DNA from 4 places in the Mesorhizobium sp. B4-1-1 genome. Region 1 is predicted to be linked to each of the others. Evidence: predicted binding sites of a transcription regulator. Region 1 holds the regulator's gene; each other region holds the start of a gene.
What was found. The regulator LexA, encoded in region 1, represses DNA repair genes until DNA is damaged. The targets are predictions, from matches to a motif close to TGTTCNNNNTGTGTTCNG.
Positions count from the first base shown of each region.

Region 2: FJW10_RS18510 (YifB family Mg chelatase-like AAA ATPase) is a predicted target of LexA. The motif match lies at 5,069-5,086, and genes of this name have one in related genera.
Region 3: FJW10_RS05520 (PA0069 family radical SAM protein) is a predicted target of LexA. The motif match lies at 4,862-4,879, and genes of this name have one in related genera.
Region 4: dinB (DNA polymerase IV) is a predicted target of LexA. The motif match lies at 3,246-3,263, and genes of this name have one in related genera.

Region 1 covers NZ_VFTH01000001.1:49,463-56,488, forward strand. The annotation lists gene trpD (anthranilate phosphoribosyltransferase) at 1-292, shown strand, start outside; gene trpC (indole-3-glycerol phosphate synthase TrpC) at 297-1,109, shown strand; gene moaC (cyclic pyranopterin monophosphate synthase MoaC) at 1,111-1,587, shown strand; gene glp (gephyrin-like molybdotransferase Glp) at 1,587-2,792, shown strand; gene FJW10_RS00260 (alpha/beta hydrolase) at 2,857-3,687, opposite strand; gene kynU (kynureninase) at 3,742-4,989, opposite strand; gene lexA (transcriptional repressor LexA) at 5,436-6,170, shown strand; gene FJW10_RS00275 (ComEC/Rec2 family competence protein) at 6,211-7,026, opposite strand, start outside.
Region 2 covers NZ_VFTH01000012.1:187,527-194,552, reverse strand. The annotation lists gene FJW10_RS18535 (malate synthase G) at 1-527, shown strand, start outside; gene FJW10_RS18530 (GNAT family N-acetyltransferase) at 537-1,082, opposite strand; gene FJW10_RS18525 (DUF308 domain-containing protein) at 1,255-1,833, shown strand; gene FJW10_RS18520 (TetR/AcrR family transcriptional regulator) at 1,864-2,451, shown strand; gene FJW10_RS18515 (outer membrane protein) at 2,657-3,313, shown strand; gene FJW10_RS18510 (YifB family Mg chelatase-like AAA ATPase) at 3,448-4,977, opposite strand; gene FJW10_RS18505 (ABC transporter substrate-binding protein) at 5,132-6,787, opposite strand; gene FJW10_RS18500 (nucleoside hydrolase) at 6,787-7,026, opposite strand, start outside.
Region 3 covers NZ_VFTH01000003.1:155,438-162,463, reverse strand. The annotation lists gene FJW10_RS05550 (AtpZ/AtpI family protein) at 1-26, shown strand, start outside; gene FJW10_RS05545 (F0F1 ATP synthase subunit A) at 93-854, shown strand; gene FJW10_RS05540 (F0F1 ATP synthase subunit C) at 930-1,154, shown strand; gene FJW10_RS05535 (F0F1 ATP synthase subunit B) at 1,216-1,797, shown strand; gene FJW10_RS05530 (F0F1 ATP synthase subunit B) at 1,809-2,300, shown strand; gene FJW10_RS05525 (ribonuclease HII) at 2,743-3,438, opposite strand; gene FJW10_RS05520 (PA0069 family radical SAM protein) at 3,633-4,787, opposite strand; gene FJW10_RS05515 (glycosyltransferase) at 4,937-5,440, shown strand; gene FJW10_RS05510 (aldehyde-activating protein) at 5,496-5,921, opposite strand; gene moaB (molybdenum cofactor biosynthesis protein B) at 6,046-6,603, opposite strand; gene FJW10_RS05500 (4-(cytidine 5'-diphospho)-2-C-methyl-D-erythritol kinase) at 6,590-7,026, opposite strand, start outside.
Region 4 covers NZ_VFTH01000008.1:129,403-136,428, reverse strand. The annotation lists gene FJW10_RS13805 (TadE/TadG family type IV pilus assembly protein) at 1-738, shown strand, start outside; gene FJW10_RS13800 (hypothetical protein) at 820-1,056, opposite strand; gene FJW10_RS13795 (hypothetical protein) at 1,086-1,433, opposite strand; gene FJW10_RS13790 (hypothetical protein) at 1,646-1,930, shown strand; gene FJW10_RS13785 (hypothetical protein) at 2,081-2,272, opposite strand; gene FJW10_RS13780 (cupin domain-containing protein) at 2,683-3,063, shown strand; gene dinB (DNA polymerase IV) at 3,338-4,600, shown strand; gene FJW10_RS13770 (hypothetical protein) at 4,818-5,033, shown strand; gene FJW10_RS13765 (GFA family protein) at 5,111-5,632, shown strand; gene FJW10_RS13760 (SDR family oxidoreductase) at 5,653-6,357, shown strand; gene FJW10_RS13755 (hypothetical protein) at 6,402-6,632, opposite strand; gene FJW10_RS13750 (hypothetical protein) at 6,699-6,938, opposite strand; gene FJW10_RS13745 (SRPBCC family protein) at 7,026-7,026, opposite strand, start outside.

The sequences.
Region 1 (7,026 bases):
CGGCGAGATCCGCAGCTTCACCCTGACGCCGGAAGCTGTCGGACTGAAGCGGCACACCAAGGAAGAGCTGCGCGGCGGCGACGCCGCCTACAACGCCAAGGAACTGCGCGATATGCTGGGCGGCGCAGCCGGCGCCTACCGCGACACGGTGCTGATGAATGCCGGCGCCGGGCTGGTCGTGGCCGGCAAGGCAACGACGCTTGCCGACGGCATCGCGGCGGCGGCGCAAGCGATCGACAGCGGCCGCGCGCTTGGCGTGCTGGACAAGCTCGTCGAGATTTCGAACGGATAGGGCCTTGTCGGACATCCTGCGCAAGATCGAAGCCTACAAGCGCGACGAGATCGCGGCAGCCAAGCTCGCCATGCCGCTCGCCGAGGTCAAGGCGAAGGCCAGGGACGCCGAACCGCCGCGCGGCTTCCTTGCGGCGCTCGAGGCCAAGCGGCGGGGCGGCGGCTTCGCGTTGATTGCCGAAATCAAGAAGGCCAGCCCCTCCAAGGGCCTGATCCGCGCCGATTTCGACCCGCCGACATTGGCGCAGGCCTATCAGAAAGGTGGCGCGGCCTGCCTTTCGGTGCTGACCGACGCGCCATCCTTCCAGGGCGCGCCCGAATTTCTCACCAAAGCGCGCAAGGCGGTGTCGCTGCCGGCATTGCGTAAGGATTTCCTATTCGACCCTTACCAGGTCTACGAAGCACGAGCCTGGGGCGCAGACGCCATCCTGATCATCATGGCAAGCGTGGACGATGCTCTGGCGAGCGAATTGGAAGCTATCGCCTTCGAACTCGGGATGGACGCGCTGATCGAGGTGCATGACGAGGCCGAAACGGAGCGCGCGCTAGAATTGTCGTCGCGACTGATCGGTATCAACAACCGTGATCTGCGGACCTTCGAGACCAGCCTTGAGACTTCCGAGCGGCTGGCGCGAATGGTGCCGGGCGGCTACCTGCTGGTCAGCGAGAGCGGCATCTTCACCCACGACGACTGCCTCAGGATGCAGAAGACCGGCATCAGCACCTTCCTGGTCGGCGAGAGCCTGATGCGGCAGGCGAACGTGGCCGCGGCGACCGAGCTTCTGCTGACAGGCAAGGCAGCGGCCGAGGCCATCTGAGATGGCCCTCACCCATCTTGGCGCCAAGGGCGAAGCCAATATGGTCGATGTCGGCGACAAGGCCGAGACGACCCGCACGGCGATCGCCGAAGGTTTTGTCTCGATGCGGCCGGAAACGCTGGAGATGATTCTCGCCGGCGATGCCAAGAAGGGCGATGTGCTGGGCACAGCCCGCATCGCCGGTATCATGGCCGCGAAGAAGACGCATGAGCTGATCCCGCTCTGCCATCCGCTGCTTCTGACAAAAGTTGCCGTCGAGATCGAGCCGGACCGCACGCTGCCTGGCCTCAGGGTCACCGCGCTTGCCCGCGTCACAGGCAAGACCGGCGTGGAGATGGAGGCGCTGACCGCGGCGTCGGTCGCCTGCCTCACCATCTACGACATGGCCAAGGCGGCGGACCGCGGCATGGTGGTTTCCGGCATCCGGCTCGTCGAGAAGACAGGCGGCAAGTCCGGCGACTACAAGGTGGATGCCTGATGGCCTTGGTTCCGGTCGCCGAAGCGCTCGAACGCCTGCTCGACGGCGCCGCGCCATTGCCTGGCGAAAGCATTCCGCTCGCCGAAGCGGCTGGGCGGGTCCTGGCGGAGCCGGTCGTGGCGCTACGCACGCAGCCGCCATTCAACGCCTCGGCCATGGACGGCTATGCCGCAAGATCCGCCGATGTCGCTTCAGCGCCGGCTAAACTTGAGGTCATAGGCATGGCGCCCGCCGGGCGCGGTTTCTCCGGAACCGTCGGCAAAGGCCAGGCCGTGCGCATCTTTACCGGCGCGCCGCTGCCTGAAGGCGCCGACACCATCGTCATCCAGGAAAACGTCCGCGACCTTGGCAACCGCCGGATCGAAGTGACGGAGCCGACCGCCGAAGGACGCAATGTCCGTCGCCGCGGGCTCGACTTCGGCCAGGGCGACGTGCTGCTCGAAAAAGGCCGCGCGCTCGACGCGGCGGCCCTTTCGCTGGCGGCCTCGGCCAACCATCCTGCCTTGAATGTCGTGCGGCGGCCGCTGGTTGCGATCATCGCCACCGGCGACGAATTGCTGCCGCCGGGCAGCGCGCTCGGCCCCGACCAGATCATTTCGTCCAACGCCTATGGCGTCGTCGCCGCCGCCCAGTCGGTCGGCGCGCGCGCGCTCGATCTCGGCATCGCCGCCGACCGCCAGGAGGCGATCGCCGCGCTGGTCAGGAAAGCGGTCGAGGCGAACGCCGATGTCATCGTCACGCTCGGCGGCGCCTCGGTCGGCGACCACGACCTCATCCATGACGTGCTGACCGGCGAAGGCATGCAGCTCGACTTCTGGAAGATCGCCATGCGCCCCGGCAAACCGCTGATGTTTGGCCGGCTTGGCAATGTCCGTTGCATCGGCCTGCCCGGCAATCCGGTGGCAAGCATCGTCTGCTCGCAACTCTTCCTGAAGCCGCTGCTTGCCAGGCTCGGCGGCCGCGATCACCGGCAGGACGTGCGAACGGCCCGGCTGGGCGCCGCGATGCAGGCCAACGATCTCAGGCAGGACTACGTGCGCGCCGTCGTGCGCGAGGACTCCGGCACCCTGGTCGCGACGCCTTTCGGCATCCAGGATTCCTCGATGCTGCGCATGCTTGCCGACGCCAACGGCCTGATCGTGCGCCAGCCCTTCGCGCCCGCCGCGCAGGTCGGCGCCGAGTGCAGCGTGCTGATGCTGCGCTGAGCCGGTCTATCCCGCCGTTTTAAACGCAATTCTCGACCGAAACCGTTCACACCGCCGAATTGCTCTATTCGGCGATCAGTGCGCGAGTGAGGGGATGATCCGGATCTCCGAGCCCATCGACAACGTTGAAATGATGCCGGTCCGGCTCGACCACTGAACCGGTGGCGGCGCCGAGCCCGGTCCAGATGTTGGCAAGCAACGCGCTCTGGCGCAGGAATTCCGAACGCTCGCCGCCGCCGACCCAACAGGTGACGCGGGCTCCCTGCCGAGGCCGCAGCAAAGCCGGGCTTTCGCTCAACGCTTCCTTCTCGTCGATGTTCAGGGTCTCGTTCAGTGCGGTGAACATCAGCGGCCGAAGGTCGTGCAGGCCTGAAATCGAAACGACCTGGCGTATGCGCGGCGTCACATCGGACGACAGCGGCGAGGCCGCGGTCACCATCCGGCTGACGAGATGTCCGCCGGCCGAGTGCCCGGTCAGCACCAGCGGACCATCGATCATCGCCGCCGCCTTCTCGATCGCTGCCGCAACCTCGTTGACGATGCCGCTGATCCTGGTTTGCGGGCAAAGCGTGTAAGAAGGCATGGCGACGGCAAAACCGTGGCCGACCGCACCTCCAGCCAGATGCGACCAGGAGGTCTTGTCTGATTCCATCCAGTAACCGCCATGGATGAACACGACGAGCCCCTTTGGCGCAGCAGGTGGGAGAAACAGATCGAACCGGTTGCGTGGCGCTTCGCCGTACACGATATCGAACCGCGCCCTGCCTTGCGCCAGCAGCTTTTCCCGAAAGGCCCGCGCCGGTTGATCCCAAGCCGCGGGCCAGCGGTCGCCGCCGGCGATGTTCGCGCCGTTGGCATAGGCGTTGTCCCAGTCGGCAATACGGTGTCTGAGCAACGGCCCCTCCACGATCAGCTCAATGTCGAGTGGTTTTGATTGGCATCGCCGCGGTCAGGTAACGGTTGTCTTGACCGCGAAGCGGGCTTCTCGCCAGACGCCGGTCCGCAAGATGTCTTCGAGCACTTCGACGGCCTTCCAGACATCCCTGTAGCCGACATAGAGCGGGGTAAAACCGAAGCGCATGGTCGACGGCGCCCGAAAATCACCGATCACGCCGCGTTCGATCAGGGCCCGCATGATCTGGTAGCCATGCAGGTGAATGAAGGAAATCTGGCTGCCGCGTTTGGCGCCGTCGCGGGTGCTTTCCAGCGTAAGATCGTAACCGCCGCACCGTGCTTCGACGAGTTCGATGAACAGATCGGCCAGCGCAATGCTCTTCCTCCGCACCGTCGCCAGGTCAACGCCGTTCCAGATGTCGAGCGCGCCTTTCAGCGTCCGCATCGACAAGACCGGCTGCGTGCCGCACAGAAATCGGCGGATGCCGGTGCCTGGCGCATAGGCTTGCTCGAAGGCGAACGGCCGTGCATGGCTCCACCACCCGCTGAGCGGCTGCCGCACATCGGCAAGATGCCGCTCGGCCGCATAGATGAAAGCAGGAGAACCCGGCCCGCCATTGAGATATTTATAGGTGCAGCCGACGGCGAAATCGGCGCTTGCCCTGTCAAGTTCTACCGGCATGGCGCCCGCGCTGTGGCAGAGATCCCATACGATCAGCGCACCGGCGTCATGCGCCATGCGCGTAAGCGCCGCCATGTCGCGCAACTCGCCGGACTTGTAATTGACGTGGTTGACCAACACCACCGCGACGCGTTCGTCGATCAGTTCCTCGATGGTCGGCGCGTCCACGCCAGCCAGGCGCAGGACAGCGTTCTTTCCGGTCGAGGCCACCCCTTCGGCCATATAGATATCGGTCGGAAAACTGTCGCCCTCGGCAACGATCACGGTTCGGTCCGGCCGCATCGCCATCGCCGCGTGCAGCACTTTGTAGATGTTGATCGACGTGGTGTCGCAGACCACGGTCTGGCCCGGCGCCGCGCCGATCAGGCGCCCGAGCCGGTCGCCCAGCTCGACCGGCATGTCGAACCATCCATCCTTGTTCCAGGCACGAATGAGGTCATGCGCCCACTCCTCGGCGGCTGCCTTGCGCAACTCGTCGAATGCGGCGTGCGAGGCCGCTCCCAACGAATTCCCATCGAGGTAGATCACCCCCTCCGGCAGGACGAAGCGATCGCGCAGGGCGCGCAGCGGATCCGCGGCATCCATCGCCTCGATCTCGGCGAGATCAGGAATTCCCCCCATCATGCTGCCGCCTCCATTTCGGCATGGCGCCTCACGCGGTTGGCCAAGGGCGGTTGTCTCACCACCGTCCATGCCACGGCAAGAACCTTCTGCGCCATGTTAGCTGGTCCATAGACGGCGAAGACCATGGATCGGAATCATTGCCGAAGTTGGCATTTTGGGTCCGTTTCGTTCACGGTGAAGCACATTCGCGCAAAGCCGAAGCGATCCCGCCCCCGCCTTTGTGGCGGTGGTGGACCGCGCTGCAGCTTGAGGAGGGCTGCAAAATCGAGCGGAATCAATGACACCGCCGACCTGGCTCGGCCGAGTATCGCTTGGATGCAACATTGTTTCCGAAATCTCAACAAATTCACTAAACTTTAAACGGTTGCGGAACACAACTGGAACAGATAGTGTTTGTTCTGGGTTTGTTTTTCTGATTCTGGTTTCAGAACCAAGGGGCCGCCATGCTGACGCGCAAACAACATGAACTGCTGATGTTCATCCATGAACGCCTCAAGGAGAGCGGGATTCCGCCGTCTTTCGACGAGATGAAGGAAGCGCTCGACCTGGCCTCCAAATCGGGCATCCATCGGCTGATCACGGCGCTGGAAGAACGCGGCTTCATTCGCCGGCTGCCGAACCGTGCGCGCGCGCTTGAAGTGCTGCGGCTGCCCGACTCGATCGCGCCCGGCCTGAATGCAGCGAGAAAGTTTTCGCCGAGCGTCATCCAGGGCGGCCAGGGCAATCTCGGCCGCCAGGTCAAGCCGGCCACGCCCTCGCGCACGCCGACACCCAGCAATGACGACGACGCTGTTTCGGCCGTATCCATTCCCGTGATGGGTCGCATCGCCGCCGGCGTGCCGATAGACGCCATCCAGCACCAGACGCATTCGATCTCGGTGCCGCCGGACATGATCATGGGCGGCGAGCATTATGCGCTGGAGGTCAAGGGCGACTCGATGATCGAGGCCGGTATCTTCGACGGCGATACCGTCATAATCCGCAACGCCAATACGGCAAGTCCGGGCGAGATCGTGGTGGCGCTGGTCGACGACGAGGAAGCGACCCTGAAGCGGTTTCGTCGCAAGGGTGCCTCGATCGCGCTCGAGGCCGCCAACCCGGCGTACGAGACCCGTATCTTCGGACCGGACCGGGTCAAGGTTCAGGGTAAGCTCGTCGGACTCATCCGCCGTTACTGAGCAGAACCGCGCGGCGGTCTTCGCCGGAACTGCGTGCCATCTATTCTGTAGGCTGCGGCGCGACCGCCGGCTTTTCCGGTCGTTGATAGGGCGGCAGCCCCCTCGCCTCACGCGCGTATTTCCGCTGCTCGTGCCAGGGCCGGTACGGTTCTTCGACCGCGTAGCGAACAGTTGGCCGCGCGGTTGCCGATTGCGGATCGAAGAAGATGGCGGCGCTGCCGTCGCGTGCCAGCTGCCGCTTGGTGACGACAAGCACGCGCGGATCGCGGCATGGGTTGTAGGCCGTGGCGTCGTCGATGACGATGAGGTCGGCGAAACCGCAAGCAGGCCGGGCGCTGGCGCGATTCTCGGCGAGCGCGACGATGGCGCCGGAAGGATGCCGGCCGATGCAGAGGTCGCCGGTGCAATAGAACGGCGAGCCGGGCGGCAGGTGGACGGGATCGGCGATGTCCATGGCGTCTTTGGCGAACGTCTCCGGCGGTACGATTTCCTCGGCTTTCAGCGCCCGTTTCCAGTTGTCGGTGGTGAACTCGTTGGAGCGCGTGCGGTTGATGGCAAGCTCGCCGCCGCCGATCGGCATCGCCACCAGATGCGCGTCCTCCGAGACAAGCACATCCGGGGCGCGGGCATGGGGAATGGCCAGCAGCGCGGCGAGCGCGAAGGGTATGGCGGCAAGCCTCAGCCAGGTGGTGGCCATCGTCGCGATGACCAGCGCGACCGTGGCCAGCAGCACCGACTGGATCGAGATCAGCCCGACGGCATCGACCGGTGAGCGCTCGGAGATCCACGCCGAGATGGCGATCATCGCCGTCAGGCCCTGGCCCATCACATAAAGGAATGGGCCGTCGAAGCCGAA
Region 2 (7,026 bases), on a different contig from region 1:
ACAAGGTCGATGTGAACGCCGTGCAGGCGGCGCTGAAGAGCCGGCCGAAAGCCAGGCTCGACGACATTCTTTCGGTGCCGGTAGCAAGGCGGCCGAACTGGACGCCGGACGAGATCCAGCGCGAGCTCGACAACAATGCGCAAGGCATCCTGGGCTATGTCGTGCGCTGGATCGACCAGGGCGTCGGTTGCTCGAAAGTACCCGATATCAACGATGTCGGCCTGATGGAGGACCGCGCCACGCTGCGCATCTCCTCGCAGCACATCGCCAACTGGCTGCGCCACAAGGTCTGCTCGGAAATCCAGGTGCGTGACTCGCTGCAGCGCATGGCGGCCATCGTCGACCGCCAGAATGTCGGTGACCCGCTCTACCAGCCGATGGCGCCGGATTTCGACAATTCCATCGCCTTCCAGGCCGCCTGCGACCTGGTGTTCAAGGGAACTGTCCAGCCCAATGGTTACACCGAGCCGGTGCTGCATGCGCGGCGGCTGGAGCTGAAGGCGCGCGACAGGCAGGACTCTGCCTGAGTCTGCTGGCTAGCCGCCGGCTGGTCGGCGGTTGCGGCCCTCACCCGCCTTTGATCGTGCGCGACATGAAGACATCCGTGTGCCTGACATGCGCGGGCGTGTCGCGAAACGGCGCGCAGGGCTGAAGCCGAACGCCTCGTACACGGCAATCGCGCTTTCCATATAGAAAGTGGTGTGGATCAGCACCATGCGGGCCGGGCTCTTGTCGATCTCCGCCAGGACCGCGCCCATCAGCGCGCGACCTATGCCTTGTCCCCGGAAGGATGCATCGACGAAGAACTTGTGAAGTTCCGCCGTGCCATCGCCGAACGGACCGAAAGCGAGGCAGCCCGCCGGCACGTTGCCCGATCGCGCAATGAAGGCCATGGCATCCGGCACACCGAATTGCATTGCCAGTTTATGGCCGCTGGTGCCGGGCTGGAAGAGCGTCCTTATATCCTCCTCCGAGACACCATGGGGCGCGGACGCGTCGACATCCCACTGCGCTAGCCTGCCGCAGAGCATGGCCATGGTCTCGAAGTCTTCGGCGCTGCGCGCCGGCAGAACTGAAATCATCCTTCGCCCCCGCGCGGATCGGTTCCACCATACCACGCAGTTACCGGGATGCGAACGCATCGTCGAGCGCTCAACGAGGCGGCGACCTCGCAAATGGCTTGACGAATATTTGTCTACCTATTAGTAGGTAGATAATGACATTCGAGGAAAGGTATCCATCATGTCTTCACATATGAGCGGCCAGAACCGCGCCCGGTCGTCGAGCGGCTGGCTCAAAAACTATTACTATCTACGGTTTGCCGTATCGGCGGCCTGGGTCGCGGTAGCCTTCACCGTCGCTAAGTCGGTTCCGCCGCTCGCCGCCGTCATGCTGGTGGCCTACCCCGCCTGGGACGCGCTCGCGAACTATGTCGACGCGCAGCGCAGCGGCGGGCTCGGCCGCAACAAGTCGCAACTCCTCAATTTCGCCGTCAGCATCCTCACCGCGATCGCGGTCGCCCTCGCGCTTGGCCGCGGCATGAACGCGGTGCTCGCGGTCTATGGCGTCTGGGCCGTTGTCTCCGGCGCATTTCAACTCCTGACGGCAGTTCGTCGCTGGAAGACCAGCGGCGCGCAGTGGGCGATGATCCTGAGCGGCGCCCAATCGGCGCTGGCCGGCCTCTTCTTCGTCAAGATGGCGGGCGGCGCGGAGGCCATCGGCATCGTCAATGTCGCGCCCTACGCCGCCTTCGGCGCCTTCTACTTCCTGGTGTCCGCCGTGTGGCTTTCCGTCAGCGATATGCTTCGCAAGTCGCGGCAGGTGGCGAGTTGAGCTTTCTTCCGTCGGACGTTAGGCATGTCTATGGATAAGCCCTCGAACACCGCCGATGACATCCTGGCCGCCGCGCGAAGCTTTATCGTCGCCGGCGGCTATAACGGGTTCAGCTACGCCGATATCGCCGAGGTCGTCGGTATCCGCAAAGCCAGCATCCATCATCATTTCCCCAGCAAGGTCGACCTCGTGCAAACCCTGGTCAGGCGCTACCTCGAGGATGCCGTCACGGGCATGACCGAGCTTGAGTGCAATGTGCCTGCGCCGCCGGAATTGCTGCGAACCTATGCCGGCTTCTGGGCGCAGTGCATCGAGGACGCGAGCAGGCCGATCTGCGTCTGCGCCTTGCTCGCCAGCGAGCTTCCCGCCCTTCCGCCGGAGGTTGCCGTGGAGGTCCGGGCGTATTTTGAGTTTCTCTCGGGGTGGCTGACCGGCGTTATCGAGCGCGGCGCCGCGCAGGGAGCATTGACGATCTCCGCCGCCCCGCGCGCGGAAGCGGAGGCCTTCATGGCGACCGTGCACGGGGCGATGATTTCCGCGCGGGCCTATGGCGACGTCCTGACTTTCGGCATGATCCTGGCACCGACGCTGCAGAAGCTGATCCCCGCGACCGATTGAGGAGGAGATCGGCCGGCATCCGCGCCCCTTTCCGGCGATAAGTTCACGCATGAAGCCGAGCGTCCCTTGGCGTCCTTGCCGGCATCAATTGCCGCTTTTCCCCATTTCCCGCATTGAGTGACTGTTTTGCTACAGGTTTATTAGACAATTAAGATTAAGCTCTTTGCAGTGGCGGCGATAACGAGCGACGCTTGGGAGACAATCGATGCGTTCTATCCTGGGGACTTTCCTGGTTCTGGGCTTAGCCCTGACCGGCGCCGATGCCGCTGACATCGTCCAACCGGTGGCATCGATGGACGTTCCCTATTCATGGACCGGCCTTTATGTCGGCGCGAACGCGGGAGGGGCCTTCGGAAAGGTCGATGGCGATTTCATCGGCATTCCTGGATCGGCAGACATCGGGAATTTTACCGGCGGCGCTTTGGTCGGCGCCAATTATCAGTACGGTCAGTGGGTTCTCGGTATCGAAGGCGATATCAATTACCTGGGATTCAAGAAAGAATTCTCGCCGGGGGTTGGCGGCGGCGGCCTTGGCGCCGAAGCGAGCGTCGATGCCTTCGGAACGATCCGAGGCCGCGTCGGCTATGCCTTTGATCGTTGGCTTCCTTATGTCACGGCAGGCGTTGCGATGGGTGATGTGAAGATCGATGAGCACGTCTTCGGTGTAGCCAAGACCAAATTCCAGACAGGATATGCAGTCGGCGGCGGTGTTGAATACGCTTTCAGCAACAATTGGACCGCCCGTGCGGAATATCTCTATGTCGACCTCGGCAAGAAAGACTTCGGGTTTGACCCGATCGATCCGTATAACGTGAAGACGAACTTCAGTGTCGTTCGCGCTGCCTTAGCCTACAAATTCTGATTCCGGGCAACATCGCAATTTGCTCATGATGATGCCGGCGCGGCTGCACGCCAAATCGCGCTGCCGTCAGGAATTGCCTTGATAGAGCTATTTCCCCGTTCCGCCGGAACGGCTCTGGGCATCCGGTCGCTTCATCACGCCGCCTGCGCCATCCGCTCCGCGCTCATCCGGTAGGAAATCGCTTCGGCGAGATGGATGCGGCCGACCGTCTCGCTGGCGTCGAGGTCGGCCAGCGTGCGCGCCACCTTGAGCACGCGGTGATAGGCGCGCGCCGAAAAGCCGAGCTTTTCGCTGGCGTCCTTGAGCAGCGTCAGGCCGGCGGCATCGGGCTTGGCTATCTCCTCGATGATCGAAGGCGGGCAATGCGCGTTGGTGGTGGCGCCCGCTCCCAGTCTTTCCAGCCGCTCGCGCTGCATGGCGCGCGCACGCGCCACGCGCTGCGCCACCGAAGCACTTGTCTCGGCCTTGTCCGGCCGGATCAGGTCGCTCGCCGAGACCGCCGGCACCTCGATCCGAAGGTCTATGCGGTCGAGCAGCGGGCCGGAAATGCGCGCCTGGTAGTCGGTGCGGCAGCGGTCGCCGCGCAGGCAGCGATAGCCGGGCTCGCCCGACATGCCGCAACGACACGGGTTCATCGCCGCCACCAGCTGGATGCAGGCCGGATAGGTGACGCGGTGGTTGGCGCGCGCGATCATGCAGTCGCCCGTCTCCAGCGGCTGGCGCAGCGCATCGAGCGTCTGCGGCGTGAACTCCGGCAACTCGTCGAGGAACAGAACGCCGTGATGGGCGAGCGAGACCTCGCCTGGCCGCGCGCGCAAGCCGCCGCCCACCATCGCCGCCATCGAGGCGGAGTGATGCGGGGCGCGGAACGGCCGCCGGTCGGTCAGCTTGCCTTCGCCGAGCTCGCCGGCAACGGACGCGATCATCGACACTTCGAGCAGTTCCTTGGGCGCCAGCGGCGGCAGGATTGAAGGCAGGCGCTGGGCCAGCATCGACTTGCCCGAGCCAGGCGGTCCGACCATCAAGAGGTTGTGGCCGCCGGCGGCAGCCACTTCGACCGCCCGCTTGGCGCTCTCCTGGCCCTTGATGTCGGCGAGGTCCGGCAGGTCGCGCGCCGCGAGCTTTATGCCGGCCTCGGGCCGCGACAGCACCTGCGTGCCGCGGAAATGGTTCGCCACCGCGATCAGGCTGCGTGGCGCGAGGATGTCGAAATCCTTGCCGGCCCATGCCGCTTCCGGCCCGCAGGCGAAGGGGCAGATCAGGCCCTTGCCTTCGGCATTGGCGCCGATCGCCGCCGGCAGCGCGCCCGCCACGCCGGCGATGGTGCCGTCGAGCGACAATTCGCCAAGCACCACATAACCGGCAAGCATGTCGCCCGGTATGGCGCCGAGCGCCGCCATCAGGCCGAGCGCGATCGGCAGGTCGTAATGGCTGCCTTCCTTGGGAAGATCGGCTGGCGCGAGGTTCACCGTCACCTTCTTCGACGGCATCGACAGGCCAGATGCGTGCAACGCCGCCTGCACGCGCTCGCGGCTTTCGGCCACCGCCTTGTCCGGCAGGCCGACGATCTGCATGCCGACCTTGCCCGGCCCGACCATCACCTGGACATCGACCGGCACGGCCTCGATGCCCTGGAAAGCCACCGTGCGAACCCGCGCCACCATATTTCCCGCCCCCGGATCCGGCCTCGTGCGCGGCGCTGCGATCAGCCGCCCGAGACCTCACGCCAGACAACCACAGATTTGCGGCGGAGGCAAGAACATTACAAGAACACCGGTTTGGCCGCGGCAACGGCGCGTGGCCAAACCGGTATATTGCCTAGCGGTCCAGCCACACCTTCTCGAAATGCTGCTCGAGATTGGGATGCGCCGGATTGTCCTTCACCGCCGCCACCGAATGGGTGAACAGCGAGCGCCAGTAAGGCTGGATGAGGATGCCGGAATCTTGGAGGATCTGCTCGACATCCTTCATGATCTCCTTGCGCTTTTCGACGTCCGGCACGGCAAGCGCCTCGCCGAGCTTCTTGTCGAACGCGGGATTGGCGTAGCCGGATTCGTTCCAGGCTTCGCCGCTGCGATAGGCGAGCGCGAGGTTCTGGACGCCCAGCGGCCGCATGCCCCACGACGTCATCGAGAAGGGATATTTGGTCCAGTTGTTCCAGAAGGTCGAGCCTGGCAGCACGGTGCGCTTCACCTTGAAGCCGGCCTCGCGCAGCTGCGCGGCGATGGCGTCGCCGGTGCTGCGGTGCCAGTCCTCGTCGCCGGTGATCAGCTCGTGCTCGAAATCGAGCTGCCCCGCCTCCGCCATCAGCTTCTTGGCGCCTTCGAGGTCGCGCGTCTTCTTCGGCAGCGCGTAATATTCCGGGTGCAGCGGGCTGACATGGTGGTTCTCGGCGACCGTGCCCTTGCCGCCATAGCCGAGCGTCAGCACGGCCTGATTGTCGGTCGCCAGCTGCAGGGCGCGGCGCACGCGTACGTCGTCATAGGGCTTGCTGGTCACATTGGTGCGGGCAAGGATCGTCGCCGCCGTCACCACTTCCGACTTCACCAGTCCCAGGCCGTCCATAATCGCGACATAGTCGGCGGTGGTCTCGAAATTGGTGTCTATCTCGCCGGCTTCGAAGGCGCTCACCCAGGCGGCCGGATCGGTGCCGTAGTCGATGAACTCGATGCCGTCGAGATAGGCCTCGCCGCCCCACCACTTGCCGTTCTGGCGCCGTTTGACGACGGCCTTGGTGCCGACGTTGTAGGAGACCAGCTCGAAAGCGCCGGTGCCGACCGGATGCGCGATGAGATTGGCGCCGGCCTTCTCATAGCCGCGATGCACGATCAGCGCGGAATATTCCGTCATCGACGGAATGATCGAGATGTCGGACGAGGACAGTTTCAGCACCACCGTGTGGTCGTCGGTCCTGGTGATGGCGCCGTCGCGCGCCTTGCCCGTCTTGGCGTCGATCAGCGCGGTCATGCGGCCGGCCATGGAATTGCCTTCGGCCGCCTTGTCGCACCAGCGCTCGAGGTTGAAGATCACGTCCTCGGCGGTGAAGTCGTTGCCATTGTTCCAGGTCACGCCACGCCTCAGATTGAGCGTGTATTCGGTGGCGTCGTCGTTGACCTTCCAGCTTTCCAGCAGCGAAGGCTTGAACGTGTAGTCGGTGTCGTAGCGCACCAGCGTGTCGAGGAACTGGCGCGCGATATTGGCCATTTCCGGCCAGTCATAGGCGCGCGGGTCCTTCTGCTCCTTGACGAAGGTGGAAACGCGCAGCACGCCGCCCTTCTTCGGCTCGGCGGCTCGCGCCGGCGTCGGCGCGGCGAGCCCGATCAGGCCATAGGCGGCCACCGCCGACGCGCCGAAAATGCTTGCCATCGCCAGGAATTCACGCCGGTGGAGGCGTCCGCCCCGGACCTCCGCCGCCAGGCCCTCGACCAGCGCATGATGGCGGTCGAATTCGCAATGCTCGCAATCCTGTCCCATTATTTCCCAGCTCCGAATAGATCGACGAACCAGTTCCAGAAGCCGTCGGTGTCGATATCGACGGCCACCCGCGCGTTTGGCGGCCTCTTTGAAACATTGTTGAAGTCGGCGATGGTCATGCCGCGGGTTACCTCGCCGCCGGTCTCCAGATGCACGTAGTAGTTCTCGAACGTGAACAGCGACGGTTTTACGATCGCGGCGAGCGCGATCACGTCGTGGAGGTTGGGATCGTCGGCGCC
Region 3 (7,026 bases), on a different contig from region 1:
GCAAGCCGCGCGAGCCGAAAGAATGAAGTGGGGCGCCGCAGGGCGCTGAAGTGAACTTAAAAAGCCGGTTGTGGCTTTGACGGGGATTAAAAGTGGCTGCTGCTGACAAGGTCGATCCGATCCACCAGTTCCAGATCCATCCGATCATCCCGCTGCATATCGGCGGCTACGACGTCTCTTTCACCAACTCTTCCCTGTTCATGGTCGTGACGATCGTGCTGGCGTCGGCCTTTCTCTACATGAGCACGGCCAGCCGCGCGCTCATTCCGGGCCGGCTGCAGTCGATGTCCGAAATGGCCTACGAATTCGTCGGCAACATGCTGCGCGACGCCGCCGGCAAGCAGGGCATGCAGTTCTTCCCGCTGGTGTTTTCGCTGTTCATGTTCGTGCTGGTCGCCAATCTGATCGGCCTGTTCCCCTATTTCTTTACCGTCACCAGCCACATCATCGTCACCTTCACGCTGGCGATCCTGGTCATCGGCACGGTCGTCGTCTACGGCTTCGCCAAGCACGGTTTCGGTTTCCTCAAGCTGTTCGTTCCGCAGGGCGTGCCAGGCCTTCTTCTGCCGCTGGTGGTGGCGATCGAAGTCATTTCCTTCGTCTCTCGCCCTGTCAGCCTCTCGGTTCGTCTTTTCGCCAACATGCTGGCCGGCCACATCACGCTGAAAGTGTTCTCGGGCTTCGTCGTCAGCCTGAGCGCGTTTGGCGCCGTCGGCATCGCCGGTTCGGTCCTGCCTTTAGCCATGGCCGTCGCGCTGACCGCTCTCGAACTGCTTGTCGCTTTCCTGCAGGCCTACGTCTTTGCGGTGCTGACCTGCATGTATCTGAACGACGCCCTGCACCCGAGCCACTGATTTTTACCGGCGCCCCGGCGCCAGCATACCCAACGTATCAACTGCAACGAACAAGCAAACCACAGGAGTTTTGAAATGGACGCAACTGCAGCAGCTGCTATCGGCGCTGGTATCGCCTGCATCGGCATGGGCGGCGCCGGCATCGGCCTCGGCAACATCTTCGGCAGCTATCTCTCGGGCGCGCTCCGCAACCCCTCGGCAGCCGACGGCCAGTTCGGCCGCCTGATCTTCGGCTTCGCCGTGACCGAAGCTCTGGGCATCTTCTCGCTCCTGATCGCTCTGCTCCTGGTCTTCAAGTAAGAGCCAGAGCTGACGAAAGGGGCCGCATGGTGCGGCCCCGTTCCATGGACAGGGGAATGAGATGTTCGTGACATCTGCCTACGCGCAAGAAACAGCGCCGGCCGCGGCCGAGGGCGATACGCATGCGGGCACTGCCGTGCCGGCCGCGGAGCATGAAGCGTTCCCGCCATTCGACGCCAAGACCTTCCCGTCGCAGATTCTGTGGCTGGTCATCACTTTCGGGCTCTTCTACCTGTTCCTGAAGCGGGTGGTGATGCCGCGCCTTGGCGGCATCATCGATGTCCGCAGCGACCGCATCACCCAGGATATCGACCATGCCGCAAGGCTGAAGGGCGAGGCGGACGCCGCCGTTGCCGCCTATGAGCAGGAACTGGCGGAAGCCAAGGTCAACGCCAACAAGATCGGCCAGCAGGCAAACGATGCCGCCAAGGCGCAAGCCGAGGGCACACGCAAGAAGCTCGAGGCCGAGCTTGAGAAGAAACTTGGCGAGGCCGAGGCGAGCATCGCCTCGATCAAGGCCAAGGCGATGAAGGAAGTCGGCACGATCGCCGAGGACACCACGTCGGCCATCGTCGAGGCGCTTGTCGGCGGCAAGGCCGACAAGTCCGAGATCGCGGCCGCGGTCAAATCCGCGAGTCGGTGAGGAGCGGGATCATGGACGCCACATCACTTGCCACGCTCTGGGCCACCATCGCCCTGATCATCTTCCTCGGCGCCGTCATCTATCTGAAGGTGCCGGGCATGCTGACCAAGTCGCTCGACGCCCGCGCTGCCAAGATCGGCGCTGAGCTCGAGGAAGCGCGCAAGCTTCGTGAAGAGGCCCAGCAACTGCTCGGTCAGTATCAGCAGAAGCGCAAGGAAGCCGAGAAGGAGGCTGCCGACATCGTCGCCGCCGCCAAGCGCGAGGCTGAGCTGCTTGCTTCCGAAGCGGCCAAGAAGACCGAGGACTATGTCGCCCGGCGTACCGCGCTTGCCGAGCAGAAGATCAGCCAGGCCGAGCGCGAGGCCGTCAGCGAAGTGCGCGCCAGCGCCGTCGACATCGCCGTCGAGGCCGCCCGCGCGCTGCTCGCCGCCAAGGTCGACGTCAAGGCAGGCGCGGACCTGTTCAAGTCGGCGCTGGATGACGTCAAGGCCAAGCTGAACTGAGCTTGTATCGAAGTTTCGAAGTCAAAGGCCGCCTGGTCAACCCGGCGGCTTTTTTGTTGTTTGAAAGGGAGCGTGGCGCCGAAGCTGCTAATCTCCCACAAGGGGCTACGCTATGCACACATTTCCGAGCAACTGGTCTTTGGCGATAGCGTGCATGGCAGCTTGGCGCATGCATTGTTTAATGTAGCGCTGGTCGACCCCCAACTCCGTCTCGGCTTCGCCGACCCACCTCTCCCCCGATCGACGGGGTAGAGGAAAGGCGCTAAGCTTTTTGCGGTTAACGGTCGTCCAGCAAGGCGCCCTTCCTTTCCTCCGGAGGGGGGAAAGGTGGCGCTGCGAAGCAGCGACGGGGAACCACCTGGCAATCAAGCCTGGGCCGATCAGTCACGCCAGTGACAGAGGATGTCTGCAAGCCGTAACCACATTGAGGGAGATTGGCTAACTACTCCAGCCCGGCCAAGCTCTCTTCCTCAACCACCTCCGCGCCACCCAACCGGAACGGCGCGAACGACGCGCGGTGCAATCTCGCCACCGGTCCATGCGCTTCGATCGCGGTCCGATGCCTGACCGTCGCATAACCCATATGCACTTCGAAGCCGTAGTGCTCGTGATGGCCGCCGCAGCCGCACATCATGCGGTCGCGCATAACCTTGGCGACGATCGAGGCGGCGGCGATCGATTGCGAGCGCTGGTCGCCCTTGATGAGCGCCCGGCCCTCGCAGGCGAGACCTGGCGGAATGTCGCGGCCATCGGCCAAAGCGAGCTTCGGCTGCAACGACAGGCCGGCGGCGGCGCGGCGCATCGCTTCGAGGCTGGCTTTCAGGATGTTGCTGCTATCGATGCCTTCGGCGCTGATCGAGGCCATCGAGACGCTGAGCGCCGAGCCCAGAATCTTGAGGAACAGCGCCTCGCGCTGCAAATGGGTGAGGCGCTTGGAATCGTCGAGGCCTTCCGGGATATTCGCGGGGTTGAGCACCACCGCGGCGGCCACCACCGGTCCGGCGAGAGGACCGCGGCCTGCCTCGTCCATGCCGGCGACAGGCCAAAGCCCGTCGGCCATCGCCTTCGTCTCGATCGAGAAGTCGGGCTCCTCGACCATTTCAAAGAGAAGCGGAGAATCGGAACGCGCGCGAGCCATGGTGCGGCGAGGTTCGCATCGGCTCCGATTCTCCGCAAGTCCTTCCGGGTCGGATGGGGCGTCGGACCGGGAAGGCACCGTCTCGCGGCCGGGGGACAGTGGCCGGACGGGATTCTTGAAAGGACGACAATTCCGGACGGGAAATCGCTTTGCCTGGAATTGCTTAGCGCCGACCGTCACGGCCGGCGCAGGTGTCAAAGCAGCATCAACTGCTCGCTGGCGCCGGAGCCTGCGACGAATTGGTCGGTGCGGAGCTGCCGCCGCTCGACATTGAGGCCGAGCCGCTTGGCGGCGATCTCGAAGCGCCTGCCGATCTGCCAGGCATAGGGACCGGCGCCCTTCATGCGCTTGCCCCATTCGGAATCGTAGTCCTTGCCGTCGCGCATCGAGCGGATAAGCGACATCACATGCCGGTAGCGGTCAGGATAGTGGCGCAGCAGCCAATCCTTGAAGATCGGCGCCACTTCGAGCGGCAGGCGCAGGATGACGTATCCCGCTTCCCTTGCACCGGCGGCTCTGGCCGAATCGAGGATGCGTTCCATCTCCGGATCGGTGAGGCCGGGGATGATCGGCGCCACCATCACCGATGCCGGAATGCCGGCATCCGAAAGCTGCCTGATCGCCTCCAGCCGTTTCGTCGGCGTCGACGCGCGGGGCTCCATGGTTCTCGCCAGCATGCGGTCCATCGTCGTCACCGACAGCGCCACCTTTGCGAGGCCGCGCTCGGCCATGCGCGACAGGATGTCGATGTCGCGCGTCACCAGCGCCGACTTGGTGACGATGCCGACCGGATGGCCGCGCGCCTCCAGCACTTCCAGGATCTCGCGCATGATGCGGTATTGCTTCTCGATCGGCTGGTAGGGATCGGTGTTGGTGCCGATGGCGATCGTGCGCGGCTGGTAGCCCGGTTTCGACAATTCCCTGTCCAGCATGCGCGCGGCATCCGGCTTGGCGAACAGCTTCGATTCGAAATCGAGCCCCGGCGACAGGCCCATGAAGGCATGCGTCGGCCTGGCGAAGCAGTAGACGCAGCCATGCTCGCAGCCGCGATAGGGGTTGATCGAACGGTCGAAGGAGATGTCCGGCGACTCGTTGCGGGTGATGATCGTGCGCGGCTTCTCGACCTGTACTTCCGTCTTGAACGGCGGCAGTTCCTCCAGCGAGTTCCAGCCGTCGTCGAACACATGACGGCTGACCGGCTCGAACCGGCCGGACGGGTTGATGCCGGCCGAGCGGCCGCGATTGCGGTCAGGCCGCACGCGCATGCCGCTCTGTTCGATCATCGCGTTCGCCATCTCGGCCCTTCCTGCTCCGAAAGCAGCAATGTCGGCGCGCACGATCTGTTCCATTTTCGCCCTCTCCCAGGGACTGTCGGCAGGCTGTCGAATCGCTCTGTTCATGAAACTATTCCTATTTTACCGGGCAGAACAAAGCAAGAACTTTTTCGGCGAAAAGCCGTAACTGGCGCAAGTCGCGGCTTTCCGCTATTCGGCTAAGAATGCTCAGCGTTCTCATCGAAACCCGCAACGACGAAGAGGGTCTTGCCCGTACGCTGGCGTCGCTGGTCGGCGGCGCGGTCGAGGGCGTGGTGCGCGACGTGATCGTCTGCGATCAGGGCTCGACCGACCAGACGCATCGGGTGGCCGAACATGCCGGCTGCCATTATGTGACCGGCGGCATCGGCGCCGGCATCGGCCAGGCCAAGGGCGATTGGCTGCTTTTTCTGGAACCCGGCGCGCGGCTTGCCGAGGGATGGATCGACGAGGTGGTGGCGCACGCGGCGAAGCAAACCATGCCGGCGCGGTTTTCACGTGCCCGGGCCGACCGCGCGCCTTTCCTGGCCCGCGTCTTTTCGGGCAACCGCGCGCTGGCCGAGGGTCTTGTCATCAGCAAGCGTCAGGCCTCGGCCCTGGCAAAGAGCGCGCGAGGGGCCGAGGCCCTGGCGCGCGGCCTTGCCGCCAGAAGGCTGAACGCCGAAATCTGGGTGGCTCCGCCGAAGTGATGCAGGCTCCCCTTCTGCCCTTGTGGGAGAAGGAAGAAGCGCTGTCCCTGCCCAGTCAGGTCCCTCTGATTTCGACGGGCATCCAGGCCCTGCGGCGCCTGGCGACACGCTGCTCGCGCGTTTCGGCATCGAACCGAACGGCGACCGGCTGGCGGGAGAACAACTCGTGATCGTCAAGCGCGTTGACAATGACGACCGCCGTGGCGTCGTCACCGTCTCCGGCGATTGCCGCGACATAGACGCCGCACTCGCGGCAGACGAGATAGTCGGCGGTGCGCAGGCCGAAGCGGTAGACCTGCAGCCGTGCCTTGTCTTCGACTGAGATGCTCAGGCGTCCGTTCGGATCGGCGGCCGCGCGCGAGCCATGCCGGGTGCAGAACGAGCACTGGCAGGCGCGAATTTCCAGTCCGGCCGGATCGAGCGCGGTGGAGAAGCTCAGGCGGATGTTGCCGCAATGGCATCCGCCGCTGTGAACGGCCATGGCAGATTGTCCCTTGTTCGCAGCACAAGGTACTTTGCCGGTCGCGACTTCGAAATGGCTGCTCGTAGGCGAGAGCGCCATTCCGCCTGCGAACCGGACGCCGGTCCGGATGTTTTGCCTTTAGTTATGCACCAGTCTTGCCGCGGCGCCTGAGATGCTCGTCCAGCCGCGGCATGATCTCGACGAAGTTGCAGGGCATGTGCCGGTAGTCGAGCTGCGCCTTGATGATGCCGTCCCAGGCATCCTTGCAGGCGCCGGGCGAGCCCGGCAGCACGAACACGAAGGTGGCGTTGACGACGCCGCCGGTCGCCCGGCTCTGGATCGTCGAGGTGCCGATCTTGTCGTAGGAGATGCGGTGGAAGACTTCCGAAAAGCCGTCCATGCGTTTTTCGAAGATCGGCTCCAGCGCCTCCGGCGTCACGTCGCGACCGGTGAAGCCGGTGCCGCCGGTGGTGATGACGACATCGATGTTTTCGTCCTTCGACCAGCCGAGAACCTTGTCGCGGATCTTCTCGCGGTCGTCGGTCACGATGTCCCGCACGGCAAGCGTATGGCCGGCCTCCGTGATGCGGTCGGCCAGCGTCTGGCCGGACTTGTCGTCGGCAAGGCTGCGCGTATCGGAAACCGCCAGCACCGCGATGCGCACCGGAATGAAGGGCCGGCTCTCGTCAAGCTTCGCCATCGGTCGCCTCCATGCTGCGCGTCGCGGCGACGAACCAGTCGGGATGGCGGCCGCGGATCTCGATCGCCGCGCGCTTGGCGACATTGCCGGTCTCGAACAGGCCGAAACACGTGGCGCCCGAGCCGGACATGCGCACGAAAGCTGCGTCGGCGCGCTTGAGCGCCTTGAGCGCCTCGCCGACCGCCGGCTGAATCGAGCGGGCGGCAGGTTCGAGGTCGTTGCGCGTCGTCTCGAGCCAGTTGCGGACGGCGTGGAAATCGAGGCGCTTCGGCAGGGGCGGCAGCGCCTCGCTGTCGCGCCGGGACAGCGCCTTGAACACGTCGGGCGTCGAGACGGCAACGCCCGGATTGACCAGAACGAGGCCAAGCGCCGGAAAAGCGCAGAGCAGCGATACGTCATCGCCAATGCCGCGCGCGACCAGTG
Region 4 (7,026 bases), on a different contig from region 1:
ACCAATGTGGCGATGAGCGGTTGCGTGATCGCGGCCAATTCGGACGCCGGCGACGCCGTCAGCCGGGGCGGCTCGGCGATCGTCAGCGCTGGCTGCGTCTCGACAGTCGGCGGCACGCAAGGGTTGACGCCGCCCAGCGCCACTCTTTCCTGCGGCGCGGCGCAGGAAAACCAGTATGCCTCGTTCGATCCGCTGGCGGACGTCGTTCCGCCTCCCTACACGCTCTGCCTGCCAGTGCCGAACGGCAAGACGATAACGCTTTCGCCGGGCACCTACTGCGACAAGACGCTGTCGGGAAAGATTACCCTCAGTCCGGGCACCTACATCATGCGCAACGTCACCATAAAGCCGGGCGGCAACGGCAGCCTCAGCGGCCAGGGCGTGACGATCTTCCTGATGGAGAACTCGCAGCTCATCATCAACGCCAACGAGCAGGTGAGCCTGTCGCCGCCGAGCAGCGGCCCCTACGCCGGCATCACAATCTACCAGGCGCGCGGCAACACACAGGCGCTGACGCTGAACGGCGGATCCGGCTCGGTGGTGAGCGGTTTCATCTACGCCCCGGACGCTGCCATCACCTATGCCGGAAATTCGGATATGAACGCCGAAGGCAGTTGCCTGCGGCTGGTCGGCGACACTGTCGCAATGACGGGAAGCTCCGCAGTTAAATCGGACTGCACGGCCGAGCTTGGGAACCGCGCGATGTATGCGGGACGGATGATCACGCTGGCGAAATGAGCGCCAATTTCGTCATCCTTTGAAATGCAATTCCGGACGGAAAACCGCTCGCACTTTTCCTGGAATCGCTTCCAGGGAAGATCACGATCCGCCTATGATATCCGCGCCCGGCTGCTCGTCGAAGAGCACCGCGCAGCCGCGCTCGAGCGCGACCTGCGTCAAGGCGTTGGCCGCATCTGTATCCGACGAGACGAAATCGCCGGTCAGGACGCGAAATTCCTCGACAGCCTTTGACATCGGCACCACACGTCCGGCCAAACGGCCGCTCGCGCATGCGTCGATGACGCACAAAAGATCGATGAGTTCGAAATTATGCATGGCGGCCTCCGCCTGCGCCATCCCTTCGCTCAATCAACGGTATGAGGCGCGGACTGGTTCCCTCGCTTGTGTTCGTCGGATGGCCTGACGGGCGCGAGCTTGAGATCGAAACGAACAGGCAGGCATGGCTCGACACAGGCCTTGCGCACCGATCCGGTGGCCATCGTGTCGATCGGAAGAAGGACCACCATCTGGGCATGGCGCTGTGGCCAAAGCGGCCTGCCGAAGAGGAGGAAGACGCCGCCGATCAATCCCGCCAAAAGCAGCGCGGCAAACAGGTTCGCGATCACGTTGCCGGGTTGCACGGCCAGCAACTCCAAGAGAGTTTCCAGAGCGGAAGGAATGCCCGCCATATCGCAGGAATGGCGGGCACCCATCGTCGACCGCCGATGAAGGGACTTTGTCCGGCGGCTTGCTAGCCAATGAATTGGTGCCGCTGTTGTTGCGTGGAAATCGGGGGGTCGGGCCTCTGCGTTCGATGGATGAGACTTCAGTCTGAGCATGGCCCCGGACCGTCGCCCGAAGGCTGGAACAATCGCTTCATGCTGTCGTTGCCCGACAATCGAGATCGGCGAAAGGAGAGGAAGTCGTGGCCGACGGACCTACAGTTGTAAACACAGGCGGCGGTGGCGGCGGCGGAACCGCGGTCGCAGTCGTTCTCGCCATCATCGTGATCGTCGGGCTGCTGTTCTTCACCGGCATCATCAATGTCGGCGGCGGTGGCGGCGGATCGACCGACGTCAACGTCAAGATCGACACGCCCAAGATCGAGGCGCCAAAGGCCGACACGCCGCCGGCGCCGACCAAGACACCGTCGCCGGCACCCGCTGCTCCGGCGCCGGGCCCAGCTCCCGCTCCCGCGAGCGGCGGCTGACCCTGGCGAACGCGACCAGTTGGCCAAAGGGTCTTGCTTGTCGTGCTTCCGGCCCGCGTATTCTTGGGAGACGCGGGCCGCCCTTGGAGCGGTTCCGCTTCTGCAATGGCGTCGAGCCGCTCCAAGTATTCGCCCAAACCGAAGTAGAATTCAGTCCCCGACGTCCATCGGCTGATGGCCGGGTCGCTGATGCCATAACACCTGGCAATAATCCGTCAGTTCGACGACCTGCGTGCAGACCGGACAGACATAGCTGTCGCAGCATCGGCGGAGCCCCGGCGGGCCGCGACGGGCGGCAATGACCGGCACGCGCGAATAGCCATTCACGACCTGATCAAGCATCGATTTCCTCCCGATGGTTGCTGATTATCTCCACCCAAAAGTTTCCCCCTCGCCCGACTATGTGGCACCGGCGCCGCGCTCGGTAAGCGCTGAGGCAGGTTCGGCATCCTGCTGATGGGGGATTGCGAAAAGTCGCGATGGTATCGCCTTCATCGTTGCCGAGGGTTCGCATCGAATTCTCCCTGTCGGGCGAGAACGGTGGGTCCCTCAACCACCGCCGTGCCAGCGCGAGAACAGGAAGCACCCGGCGATCGGGTCCCGCATTAACTTCCGATAGGAAACGCTAAAAATTTTCGAAGGCCGAGAGCGCCTCCAATTATATTAGCGATACCTCATAATATGGGGTATGAGTAAGCCAGCGGTCGCCGACGATCGCAATGTCGGGCTCCGCTTGCACAAGGGAGGATGCCATGGCCGAAACTGCAATGCAGGTGACGAAACTCGAATCCAAATCGCACAACAATCCGGACGAAGTCCGCGCGCCCGCCAAGACGCGCGTCGAAATCGTGCGGCTGCCAGGTTATTCGCTGGCGCGGATGAACATGCAGCCGGGCTGGAAATGGTCCGAATGCGTGAAGCCGGTGGTCAAGACCGACAGCTGCCAGGTCTCGCATGTCGGCTACGTCGTATCCGGCTCGATCACCGTGCGCATGACCGACGGCACGCAAAAGACCTTCGAGGCCGGCAGTTCCTACACCATCCCGCCGGGCCACGACGCCTGGGTGGAAGGCAATCAGCCCTTCCAGTGCATCGAGGTGCTGAGCGCCGAGCAATACGCCAAACCAGCATAGGCCGGATTCAGCCGATGGGCGGCTATGAAGCTGCACCAGCCAAGGCTGCGGGATCGAGGCGACGTCACCTTGGTCCCTTCGCAGGTGCAATCGCCGCCTCATTCGAATGAATGAGGCAGGCTCATTCGTTTGTATGAAGACACAGAAAGCAAGCTCACAGGGCCTTGACACCAGACTGCTTTTGTTCTCTTTATGTTCCCTAAATCTGCCTTTTCCAACAGAGAAATCTAATACTGCACCGCGGCAAAGCGGGCGCTGCAGACGGGAGCGCAGGATGCTCGCTACGGACGCCGCCGCTGCCGCCACCATCCTGCATGCCGATCTCGATGCCTTCTACGCCTCCGTCGAGCAGTTGCTCGATCCATCATTGCGCGGCAAGCCGATCGCCGTCGGCGGCGGCGTGGTGCTGGCGGCTTCCTATGAGGCCAAGGTCTTCGGCGTGCGCGGCGGCATGCCCGGCCGCAAGGCGCGCGAGCTCTGCCCGCAGCTCATTTTCGTCGGCGGTCATTTTTCCGAGTACCAGCGTCTCGGCGATGCGGCGATCAAGGTGCTCGACGATTTCACGCCGGTGGTCGAACGCATCTCGATCGACGAGGCCTTTGCCGATGTCGCCGGCTGCACGCATCTGTTTGGCCCTCCGCAAGAGATCGCGCGAAAAATCCGCGCGCGGGTGAAGGCCGAGCTCGGCCTGCCGATCTCGATCGGCGTGGCGCGGACAAAGCATCTCGCCAAGATCGCCTCGCAGGTCGCCAAGCCAGACGGATTGGTGGTGGTCGAGCCCGGCACCGAGCTCGCCTTCCTGCACGATTTGCCCGTCACGCTGATGTGGGGCGTCGGCCCCGCGACCAAGGCCAGGCTCGCGGAAATCGGCGTCGAGACGATCGGGCAATTGGCGCGCACGCATAGCGGGGCGCTGGAGCGGCTGATCGGCCATGCCGCCGGCCAGAAGCTTGCCGCGCTTGCCTGGAACCGCGACCCGCGCAAGCTGGAGATGCATCGGCGCGCGCATTCGGCCGGCGCGCAATCGGCGCTGGGCAGGAAACCGGCGGTGGCGCGCGTCTTCGTGCCGACGCTGCTGCATCTTGCCGACCGCGTCGCCAGCCGGTTGCGCGCCAAGGACCGGCCCGGGCGCACGGTCACGGTGCGCGTGCGCTTCGCCGACATGCGCGCGGTGAGCCGCTCGATTACGCTGGAGCAGCCGATCCAGGCGACCGCGATGCTGGCCGAGATCGCCGAGGAGCTGGTGCGCGGCGTGCTCGCCGCCCATCCGGGCGAGCGCGACATCTCGCTGCTCGCCATCTCCGTCTCGCATCTGGATGAGCATGCCGAGCTGCAGCTCGAACTGCCGCTCGGCCTGGCGGACGAGAAGCTCAGGCCTGGCAGCCGAAAAGGTCTCGCCCGCTTCGGCGCCGACCGCGCTATCGACAAGATCCGCCAGCGCTTCGGCAAGGAGGCGGTCGGCTATGGCACGGTGGCGCTGGAAGGCCCGCGCTCGGTACCGGACGGTTTCAGGGAGCTCGCGGAGAAGGAGTTATAGAGCGGCCTGCGCTCACCTCCCCCAGGCCAGCCGCATCGTCACACCGACAACCAAGTGCGCTCGCTGTGGCGCCGGGATCTGGTGGCACGCTTCCAGGCGGCCAAGGACGCCGACGATCGCGGCCTGCCCAATGACGCGACGCGGCCCGACTATGCGGCGGCGCGCGGCGTCTTCTGGGTGATCGCCAGCAAGCCAGACGCGACCCGAGCCGAATTTCATGCAGACCGCCGCCATCGCGCCTGCCGATATCGGCACATCGCTGCATTTCCTGGGCAGCGAAGAGACCGTCGATCTGGTGAACTGGGGCTATTGCGCGGCCGATCAGGCGCTGCGCGACTGGCACGAGCCGGCGGTGGCAGCCGGCAAGGGCCTGCCCTTGACGCCGGGCGACGTGAGGCCCGGCCGCTGCGCGCGCGTGTCGAAGACGGTTTAGGATGTGAGCTGGCGCGCGAGCCGCGAATCTCCCCCGAAAGTATCGATTTGCCGGGCCGCGAGGCACGCGAAGCATTCATGTCGACCATGAGGCAGCCCATGCGAACCGCATCCTGTGCCTGCGGGCAACTGAAGATCTCCTGTGACGGCGAGCCGCGACTGGTCGCGTTGTGTCATTGCCTCGAGTGCCAGAGGCGGACCGGCAGCACTTACGTCATTGCCGCATTCTTCGCGCGCTCGGCGGTCACGGCCGAAGAGACCGCCAGCACCTACAAAGCGATTGTCCGACGGCGGCCACGCGGTCATGTTCCATTTCTGCCCGGAGTGCGGCTCCAGCGTCTTCTGAGAGCCAGAGCGCAAGCCGGACGCGATCGCGATGGCGGTGGGCTGTTTTGCGGATCCGGCGTTTCCGGCGCCGACGCGCGTTGCATGGGAGGAGAGAAGGCATGCGTGGATAGGCGGGGAGGCGACGGCGGAACTGCCAATCTGCCCCTCGAGGGGAAGATTGAGCGCTCCGCCGCTTTCGTCAATCGCCTTGGCGCAATCCAATCCGGTTCATTCCCTGCCCTCCGCATGCTAACAGGATCGCTTTCAACCTAAACACCGGGATGGACAGCGACATGGCAGTAGAAAAAGTAGCTCTGGTGACGGCGGGCGGCAGCGGCATGGGGGCTGCGGCGGCCAAGCGCCTGGCCGCGGACGGCTTCAAGGTCGGCGTGCTCTCCTCCTCCGGCAAGGGCGAGGCGCTGGGCAAGGAGCTCGGCGGCTTCGGCGTCACCGGCTCCAACCAGTCGAACGAAGACCTGAAGCGCCTTGCCGACGGCGCGCTGGAACGCTGGGGCCGCATCGACGTGCTGGTCAACAGCGCCGGCCACGGACCCCGCGCGCAGATCATCGAGATCAGCGACGAGGACTGGCACAAGGGCATCGACACTTATTTCCTCAACGCCGTGCGCCCGACCCGGCTGGTGACGCCGGTGATGCAGAAGCAGAAGTCAGGCGTCATCATCAACATCTCGACCGCCTGGGCGTTCGAGCCGAGCGCGATGTTTCCGACCTCGGCCGTGGCGCGCGCCGGGCTTGCCGCCTACACCAAGATCTTCGCCGACACCTATGCCGCCGACAACATCCGCATGAACAATGTGCTACCCGGCTGGATCGACAGCCTGCCGACGACGAACGAGCGCCGCGACAGCGTGCCGATGAAGCGCTACGGCACGTCGGAAGAGATCGCCGCGACGATCTCGTTCCTCGCCTCCGATGGGGCCGCCTACATCACCGGGCAGAACATCCGCGTCGACGGCGGCATCACAAGGGCGCTGTAAGTCACGCCGCGGCAGGACGGCACCCGGTGTTGCCGGGCGCTACGTCATTTGCGGCGGCGAAGGTGCAACAGCCAGAGAAAGCCCAACAAGGCAATGACAGCGGCGACATTGCCGAAAACGTTGCTCCAAAAACGCGCCGGGTCGTCCACACACGAAATCCAGCTGAGTCTGCCCCGGATCTCGCCGGTCTTGAGGCCGTAGGCAAGGTTATAGATGGCGAAGGCGGCGAGTGCCGCCACCAGCACAAAGACGGCGTCGTGCTTGTTGCGACCCATGCAGCACGTCTAGCCGCGCCCGATGAAATTTTGCTTATCGTCGTGTGGACGGCACGTCGCCTCGGATCATCCGGGCCTGCGGGATTTTAGCACGCACAGAACGCATAGGAAGGCTATCGACGCCACCAGGACAATCGAATTGCCGACCACGATGTTCCAGAATCGAGTCGGGTCGTCCGAGAGAGCGACCCAATGCAACTTGCCGCGGACTTCGCCTGTCTTGATGCCGCAGGCAATGTTGTAGATCGCGATGGCGGCAAGCGCGGCCATCAGGACAAACAGGTCGTTGTTCTTGTTGCGATCCATGGAAGCGGATTTTAACAGCGCTTGGTGAAATTTTACTTACCTTGGGTAAGGCGGCGGCCGTTGCACCGGCCGCCGCCGCCCTCAATTT